4 regions of the Brevibacillus sp. JB24b genome follow, and region 2 is predicted to be linked to each of the others. Evidence: riboswitches for the same ligand, from Rfam matches in the RefSeq annotation. Region 2 holds a riboswitch; each other region holds the start of a gene.
What was found. A riboswitch is a leader RNA that binds a small molecule or an ion and turns the genes downstream of it on or off. The one in region 2 is predicted to bind S-adenosylmethionine.
Positions count from the first base shown of each region.

Region 1: it holds a riboswitch for S-adenosylmethionine, as region 2 does, so the genes downstream of both, metK (methionine adenosyltransferase) here and ACQV1I_RS08795 (Na+/H+ antiporter NhaC family protein) in region 2, are expected to answer to the same signal.
Region 3: it holds a riboswitch for S-adenosylmethionine, as region 2 does, so the genes downstream of both, ACQV1I_RS11200 (homocysteine synthase) here and ACQV1I_RS08795 (Na+/H+ antiporter NhaC family protein) in region 2, are expected to answer to the same signal.
Region 4: it holds a riboswitch for S-adenosylmethionine, as region 2 does, so the genes downstream of both, ACQV1I_RS17950 (ABC transporter permease) here and ACQV1I_RS08795 (Na+/H+ antiporter NhaC family protein) in region 2, are expected to answer to the same signal.

Region 1 covers NZ_JBNVQV010000001.1:4,945,689-4,947,895, forward strand. Annotated here, with positions in the region: gene metK (methionine adenosyltransferase) at 37-1,242, opposite strand; SAM riboswitch class I at 1,371-1,490, opposite strand; gene ACQV1I_RS23210 (S8 family peptidase) at 1,564-2,207, opposite strand, start outside.
Region 2 covers NZ_JBNVQV010000001.1:1,799,197-1,801,403, reverse strand. Annotated here, with positions in the region: gene pepT (peptidase T) at 1-910, opposite strand, end outside; SAM riboswitch class I at 1,240-1,345, shown strand; gene ACQV1I_RS08795 (Na+/H+ antiporter NhaC family protein) at 1,326-2,207, shown strand, end outside.
Region 3 covers NZ_JBNVQV010000001.1:2,262,935-2,265,141, reverse strand. Annotated here, with positions in the region: SAM riboswitch class I at 677-784, shown strand; gene ACQV1I_RS11200 (homocysteine synthase) at 922-2,207, shown strand, end outside.
Region 4 covers NZ_JBNVQV010000001.1:3,837,841-3,840,047, forward strand. Annotated here, with positions in the region: gene ACQV1I_RS17950 (ABC transporter permease) at 1-881, opposite strand, end outside; SAM riboswitch class I at 1,074-1,175, opposite strand; gene ACQV1I_RS17955 (MFS transporter) at 1,343-2,207, opposite strand, start outside.

The DNA of each region.
Region 1 (2,207 bases), 3.1 Mb from region 2:
AGAAGCCTAGGAAAATCCCAGGCTTCTTTGTATTTTTTACAGGTTAGCAGCGTCTTTTTTCAGATCTTCTGCTTTATCTGTACGCTCCCATGGTACATTAAGATCATTACGACCAAAATGACCATATGCTGCGGTTTGTTTATAGATCGGACGACGTAGGTCTAATTGCTTAATGATACCTGCTGGACGTAGATCAAAGTGTTTACGAACCAATGCTACCAAATCAGATTCCGCAATTTTTCCTGTTCCAAATGTATTTACAGCGATAGATACCGGTTGAGCTACCCCGATTGCATAAGCTACCTGTACTTCACAATGTTCAGCAAGACCTGCTGCTACAATGTTTTTCGCTACATAGCGAGCTGCATAAGCACCAGAACGGTCTACTTTTGTAGGATCTTTACCGGAGAATGCACCCCCGCCATGACGAGCGTAACCGCCATACGTATCTACGATGATTTTACGGCCAGTTAAACCAGCATCCCCTTGAGGACCACCGATTACGAAACGACCAGTTGGGTTAATAAAGTATTTCGTTTGATCGTCTAACAGATTTGCAGGAACGATCGGTTTAATTACCTGCTCCATTAGATCCTTTTTAATCTGATCTAGTTCTACTTCTGGAGCATGTTGAGTAGAAATAACAATTGTGTCGATGCGAACTGGCTTATCGCCATCGTATTCAACTGTTACTTGAGTTTTACCATCTGGACGAAGGTATTGAAGCGAACCATTTTTACGCACTTCTGTCAGACGACGAGCCAATTGGTGAGCCATACTGATTGGTAGAGGCATCAATTCTGGAGTTTCGTTGCAAGCATAACCAAACATTAGACCTTGGTCACCTGCACCGATCGCTTCGATTTCTGCATCAGTCATACTACCTTCACGAGCTTCCAACGCCTGGTCAACACCTAGTGCGATATCTGCTGATTGCTCGCCGATTGCAGTAATAACACCGCATGTATCTGCATCAAAACCATATTTTGCACGATCGTAACCAATTTCACGAATCGTATCTCTTACTAGCTTTTGGATATCTACATACGTAGAAGTTGTGATTTCACCTGCCACAAGTACTAAACCAGTGGTAACAGATGTCTCGCATGCTACACGAGCATTTGGATCTTTCGATAAGATCGCATCAAGAATAGAATCAGAGACTTGGTCACAAATCTTATCTGGATGTCCTTCAGTAACGGACTCAGATGTAAACAAGCGACGCCCTTTTTGCAATTCCATACCTAAAAACCTCCTTCAACTGGAAACATGATATAATATGTTTGCCGAGCCAGGTTTCCATCACGACAAAAAGAAAAACCTTTCCCTTCGTTGAGGAAAAGGTTGCTTTTCTAGTGCGTTCCTTAACCCTCTTATCGGCCAGAGTGAGTCTAACTATTTAAATAGTTATCCTTCTCTGCTGGTTAGCACCGCTCAAAACGGTTGCCGGGCTTCATGGGGCCAGTCCCTCCACCTACTCTGGATAAGAGTAATATCCATGATTTATAGAATAATCTTTTTTTAGAAGGGTGTCAATGTACTTCAGTAAAATAATCCGATATTTTACAATTGGAATGATTTAGCTAAAACGGTAACCATTTCTCCTCGCTTTACCGGACGCTCCGGCTTAAAGGTTCCATCCTGATAACCATGTAACCAACCATAGCGTGAAAGGGTCTCTATTGCAGCCACCGCCCAATGTGAATTAGGCACATCCCGATAAGAAACACTAGACGATTTCGATACGTTTAGTTTCTTAGCACGCGCAATCATCAAAGCCATCTCTGCTCGATTAACAGATCGATCCGGTTCAATTTTTCCGTTGAAGCCGTTCATAATCCCCATTTGTGAAGCCTGTAATAGACTCTCATACGCCCAATGCTTTTTGTTTAAATCCTTATAGGTATTAGTACCCAATCGACCAACAGGTATCTTTTTGGCCTTCATCGAACGTAGAAGCATATCTGCAAACTCAGCTCGTGTCATATTTGCATCTGGACGGAAACTATACGTATTAGGTACCGTAATAACCCCACGTTGAGTTAAGCGCCCTATATCATTTCTAGCCCAATGCCCATGTATGTCTCGAAAGCCTGCATACATTTCCTGACGAGTTAACGTAAATCGATATGCATCATAACGGAATGGCGTGGTACTGGTTAGCTTCAGGTAGTATGTGCCTGCAGCTAATTTCCGTTCAAAGACAA
Region 2 (2,207 bases):
TCTGTTTCACGATGCTTGCTGCTTTCTCTTTTCTGCTGTTAAAGTTGTCTTTATCAAAATCTCTAATAATATATTGAGATTTGCTTTGTTCAACATCGCCATTTATTGAGCTAAGGTGGTAAAAGCCTTCATAGCCATCTGTATACTCTGGTGCCTCATCTACAGGTAGTTGTGCATGGAATTCCATTGCTAGCTTACTTGCGTTAAGCATTTTATTCTTGGCCGTTCCAGGATGCGTGCTAATCCCCTTAAAGGTGAGCTTGAGTTCTGCGGCATTAAAGCTTTCATACTCCAATCCACCTAGAGGCCCTCCATCCATCGTGTAGGCAAATTTCGCGCCGAAAGCAGCTACATCAAAATGAGCTGGTCCTCTACTGATTTCTTCGTCAGGAGTGAATGCTACTCTAATTTTTCCATGCTTGATTTCTGGATGCTTTAGTAAGTAATCCATCGCTGTCATAATTTCAGTAATCCCAGCTTTATCATCTGCTCCGAGCAATGTTGTCCCATCGGTAGTAATTAATGTATGACCTTTGTAGGACGGTAGCTCTGGGAATAATTTTGGTGTTAGAACAACGCCAAGTTCTTTATTTAATGTAATAGCTTTTCCGTCAAAATTTTCGTGGACTTGCGGATTGACATTTTTACCTGTAAAATCCGTAGCCGTATCCAAATGGGATAAAAAACCGATCACTGGAACTTGCTTATCCGTATTTGCAGGGAGTGTCGCCATTACATATCCATTTGGATCGATTGTAACTTCCGAGAGTCCCATCGCCTTTAATTCTTCGACTAGCAAATTACCCAACTCTAACTGTCCTGGTGTTGACGGAACTGTCTGGCTTTGTGCATTGGACTGTGTATCAATCTTTACATATCTTGTAAACCGCTCTATGATATCTTGCTTCACTTACATTCACTCCCTTTTTCATTGCATCTTTCTTTATTATATCGCTTGATGGACGATATTTCCATTTGTACTCATGTAGCTGTTCTATCAATTGGAGCGAGCCAAAATGAAAGATTTACGCATATTTACATGTAGTGAGACTATATAAATTCAGGATATCCATTGAAGAGAAAAAATTGCTCAAGAAGCTGATGAATAATAACCAAAAGAGGCTTCTATATAGCCGGATCACTTGCATAAGTTAAATAGCACTAAAAAATATTTGACATTTTGTGTAGGAAAGAGTAAAGTAAAAAAAGATTAATCAATAGAGAATAAAATATGAAACCTTCTTATCAAGAGAGGCGGAGGGACTGGCCCTTTGATGCCTCGGCAGCGGACTCGTATTTAGAGTGCTGTGCCAAATCCAGCAAGCATGTGCTTGAAAGATGAGAAGAGTGTTTCTTATATGCCATATAAGACCTCTTCTCATAAGAAGAGGTCTTCTTCATTTTTCTCTAGGAAAAGTTTAGAAATAGAGAGGGTGTTATTGATGAATCAAACAAAAGGGAGTGCGTTGGCTTTATTGCCGCTTGGTATATTTTTAGCACTATTTATTGGCTCTGGGGTTATTACAGGAGATTTTTATCAGCTCCCAATCATCGTTGCCATTATAATTGCAAGTACAGTTGCATTAGTAATGAACCGAAAGGAAAGCTTTCATACAAAGGTAGAACGATTTGCTAAAGGAGCCGGCAATCCAAATATCGTCGTTATGTTATTAATCTTTGTGTTGGCTGGAGCATTTTCTCAAGCAGCAAAAGGCATGGGTAGCGTTGAAGCTACCGTGAACCTAGCACTTTCTGTATTACCTCAGAGTCTCTTAGTAGTTGGCTTATTTGTAATTGGATCATTTATCTCACTAGCAATGGGGACATCCATGGGGACTATTGCTGCATTAGCTCCGATTGCAGTAGGGATTAGCCAACAAACAGATATCTCGGTTGCATTCACAATGGCAACCGTTGTCGGAGGAGCTATGTTCGGTGATAATTTATCATTTATTTCCGATACGACAATTGCCGCAGTACGCACACAAGGAACGGAAATGAAAGATAAATTCAAAACAAACTTTTTAATTGTATTACCAGCTGCCATTCTGACGTGCATACTTTTAGTCGTTCTTACATCAGGAAATCATACAAATATTACAATAGGATCCTTCAATTGGGTGAAAGTATTACCGTATGCAGGAGTTCTGCTTGCAGCCTTACTTGGATGGAATGTACTAGTGGTTCTAATGGGAGGAACTGTATTA
Region 3 (2,207 bases), 460 kb from region 2:
CCCGTGCCAATTTACCCTAAAAATCTGGGCAAGACACCTTTCCCTATAGTAGCAAAAAGAGCGAAAAAGAGTAAATAGGAAAATGTAAAAATGTGCACGAAGGTGAAGGAATTGATGCTTATTTTATGTGTAATTGAAAAACATATCTCGCTCATGTTATAAAAATTTCCATTTCCCTACCCCTCAGAGACAGATACTCCCTTTAGCATTTGTTGTTCACCCTTATAAAACCCACACTTTTATCTCCCTAGCTTTTCTTTTTCTAAATTATCGTCTTTCTCTATTCATGTATCCATCCAAGACGGACAAGGTCAGACTTTCGACTACTTACTTTCATAAAGGATTTATATGATGTATGCATGTTTTCACCTTTTTACAGCTATATAACCCATTTCAACCCCCAAAAAGCAAGCTACGATACGATTTATACATTACATTATGTATAATTATACTTATTTGTATTTTTATACATCCTTATTCACTTCTTGTATAATACAAGTAAAACCTCTTTATTCCGATATCCACCTTATTATTTTGATGTTTAATCAAGATAAAACCATACCGATTATAATGTTTACTATTAATAAAAAACCGAATTTGTTCTATTCTTTTTTCAGAATGTACAAAATTTTATTGACTTATCACTTTGAGCTTCTTACAATAAAACAAACTTTCATTTTCATCAAGAGTGGTGGAGGGACTGGCCCGACGAAGCCCGGCAACCGGAACGTAGTGTTCTAGGTGCTAAATCCTGCAGAATCCGAAAGGTTCTGAGAGATGAATGTATGCGAATTTGTAAACGCAGCCTTCCTCTACTCAGAGGAGGGCTTTTTGTTGTAGGAGCCTACCTTCTCTGCCTGTACTGCAAACCTTTTTACCCAAAGAATCACCGTACTTTACATTGAAAAGGAGTGGTTTTTAATGTCAAATCTACATTGGAAAAGAGAAACGCTAGCCCTTCACGGAGGTCAAGAGGCAGACCCGACTACTGGAGCTCTCGCAGTCCCCATCTATCAAACATCATCCTATGAGTTTCGCGATACCAGCCATGCCGCCAATCTATTTTCGTTGCAGGAGCCTGGGAACATATACACCCGCATCATGAATCCTACACAGGATGTTTTTGAGAAGCGTGTTGCTCTCTTAGAAGGTGGTATCGGTGCATTGGCTACTGCATCTGGTCAAGCCGCCATTACATTTGCCCTGTTAAATATCGTTCAAGCTGGTGATGAAATCATCTCTTCGAACAGTTTATATGGAGGAACCTACAACCTATTTGCCCACACATTTGCTAAGCTAGGTATTACGGTTCATTTTGTTGATCAATCCAACCCAGATCATTTCCGTTCAAAGATTACGGACAAAACCAAAGCCTTCTTCTGCGAAACGATTGGTAATCCCCAGATGCACGTTGCTGATCTATCCGCCATTGCTACCATAGCTCATGAATATGGCTTACCTCTTCTGGTTGACAATACCTTTGCCTCCCCTATCTTGTGCCGACCTATTGAACACGGAGCAGATATCGTTATTCATTCTGCTACCAAATTCATTGGTGGTCACGGCACATCTATCGGGGGAATTATTGTCGACTCCGGTAATTTTGATTGGAGTAATGGCAAATTCCCTGGGCTTTCTACGCCAGACCCTACCTACAATGGAATCGTTTATACAGAGGCTGTTGGCAATGCTGCTTATATAGTAAAAGCTCGTGTACAGCTACAGCGAGATGTGGGAGCTACCTTATCTCCTTTTAACTCCTTTTTATTCTTACAAGGCTTAGAAACTCTCCATTTACGTATGGAACGGCATAGTCAAAATGCTCTTGCTGTCGCTCAATATTTAGAAAAACATACCGATGTCGAGTGGGTTAGCTATCCAGGACTTGCTAGCTCCCCTACCTACGAACTTAATCAGCACTATTTACCAGATGGTCATGGAGCTCTTTTGACCTTTGGAATCAAAGGCGGAGTAGAAGCTGGCAAAAAATTAATTGAATCTGTTCAGTTGTTCTCTCATTTGGCTAATGTAGGAGACTCCAAATCATTGATCATTCATCCAGCTAGTACCACACATCTACAACTCTCTCTGGAAGAACAAGCTAAGGCGGGTGTGACTCCTGGGATGATCCGTCTTTCCGTAGGTACAGAATCAATTGATGATATCTTGCACGATTTAGAGCAGGCAATTCAAAAAGCTGTGGAAAC
Region 4 (2,207 bases), 2.0 Mb from region 2:
TAAGACACATCGATCAAAAACAACGACAAGATCAGGACCGTGCTATAAAAAACAGTTGTTCCCATTACAACTGGATAATCACGATTAAAGATGCCATCTACGAAATACTTGCCAATACCTGGGATAGCAAAAATTTTCTCAACCACAAACGTACCTGTAATCAGCGCTGCAAACAACGGCCCGATAAATGTCAAAACAGGTATCAATGCATTACGAATTCCGTGCTTTACCACTATCGCAAACGTAGGTAAGCCTTTTGCCTCTGCCGTCTTCATGTAATTCTGACTAAAGACTTCAAGCATACTAGCACGGACAAATCGGGCGATGATAGCCATTGGACCGACCGCCAACGTAACAGACGGCAGGATTGAGTGTTTCCACGATCCCCAGGAGGCAGCCGGCAAGAGCTTCCACTCAACCGCAACCAATTTGATTAGCAGTGGAGCCAAAATGAAGCTTGGGACAGAAATCCCAATGATAGCGATAAACATCGAAACGTAATCTAGCCATTTGTTATGATAAAGAGCTGCGATTATTCCTAAGGAAATACCAAACGATAAGGCTAAGAATAACGATTGTAATCCTAGCGTAGCCGATACAGGAAATCCTGAAGCAATCAATGCGTTTACATCACGTGATTTTGATTGTATAGATGGTCCTAAATCAAACAGCGCCAAATCCTTTAGATATAACAAATATTGTTGGGCAATTGGTTTATCCAGATTATATTTTTCTCGCATATTTTGGACTACATCTGCTGGTAGCATTTGCGAATCAGTAGCAAACGGATCACCCGGTATCAGTTGCATAATGATAAAGGTTAGTGTCACGATAATCCATAATGTAATCAGCATGGTACATATTCTTTTTAACAGATACATGCCTAGTTTCCCCCGCTTCTCTCTAATGCCTTATTTTTATATCGGAATACTTGGTTATATGCTTGTAAGGATACATTTTTCCCTCTGCTATCGCCCTTTGCTATTTGTATTTCCGTATTTTATGTGAAAAACGTATGCAAAAAAGCCCTTCTCTCTAAGAAGAAGGGCTTCATGTATAAGTATGTGCCATTCTTCTTATCTCTCAGAAATACTTCTGCTGGATTTAGCACCTTTTGAATGAATCAAGGTTGCCGGGTTTCATAGGGCCAGTCCCTCCACCGCTCTTGATAAGAAGTTGTATAAAGTTATCGGATCAATTTATAAATTATCATATCATCGTTACTAGGAATGTCAATAGAATCACGTCAGTTTTTACATTTGTTTATTTATGTTAGTAGTAATTTTTTTATATACAATATCTTAGAAACAAAAAAACCCCCACATCTGGAGGCTAAAATCACCTATTTCGATTTCTCTTTTTCTTTTTTGGTAAGCAGCTTCTCAAATAGATCTGTCGGGTCCAATCCCAGTTCTTTTTTTAACTGCCCCTGTTTTTGTTCTTCTTTTGTTTCCTCCCGCATTTCTAACAACACCGTAATCTCATCCAAAGCCTTTTGATCCACTAAGCTCTTGTCCTTTGAGGAGGTTTCGCTCTCGCTGTTAGAACCTGCTGATTCTGTCGAAGCGCCCGTTTTCCTAACTGCTGAAGACTCTTTTTTTGCAGTTCCTTCCTCCGTAGCTCCTTGAGAATTGGTGTCTTTTTGTGGCGTGATAGTAAAAAATGCAATTATAGCGAATAGTAACGTGACGGAAGCAATCGAATAAAACATGACACCCGTCGAAAATCCCAACAACCATGTAAAAATCGGCGGCCCCAGCGCTACTCCAATAAAGCGGACACCATTATACAAAGACGTAATCATTCCACGCTCTGTCTTTGTAACCGCCCCAATGATCATCGAATTGAGGCACGGTAGAATCATTCCTGTTCCCACGCTACCAAATACAAGAATCCCAATTAAGAAATAAACGTTAGAAACAAAGCTTGCCCCAACATAGGAGATGGTAAGTAAGAGCATCCCTGCAATAATAAAGTAGCGCATCACAGTTAATCTCTTTTTAATAATAGTCCCTGTGATAAATGCCATTATACTCATAGCCAGCAAGGGAATAGCTAAAAAAGCACCTTTTAACACACCATCAATCTGATAGGTCTCTTCCAGTAAATCGGATAGATAAAAAAGCACACCAAATAACGTAGACAAGCATATGCTACCAATAAAAAAGGCTGGGATTAACCATTTTCCATTTTGTTTAAATACCTTG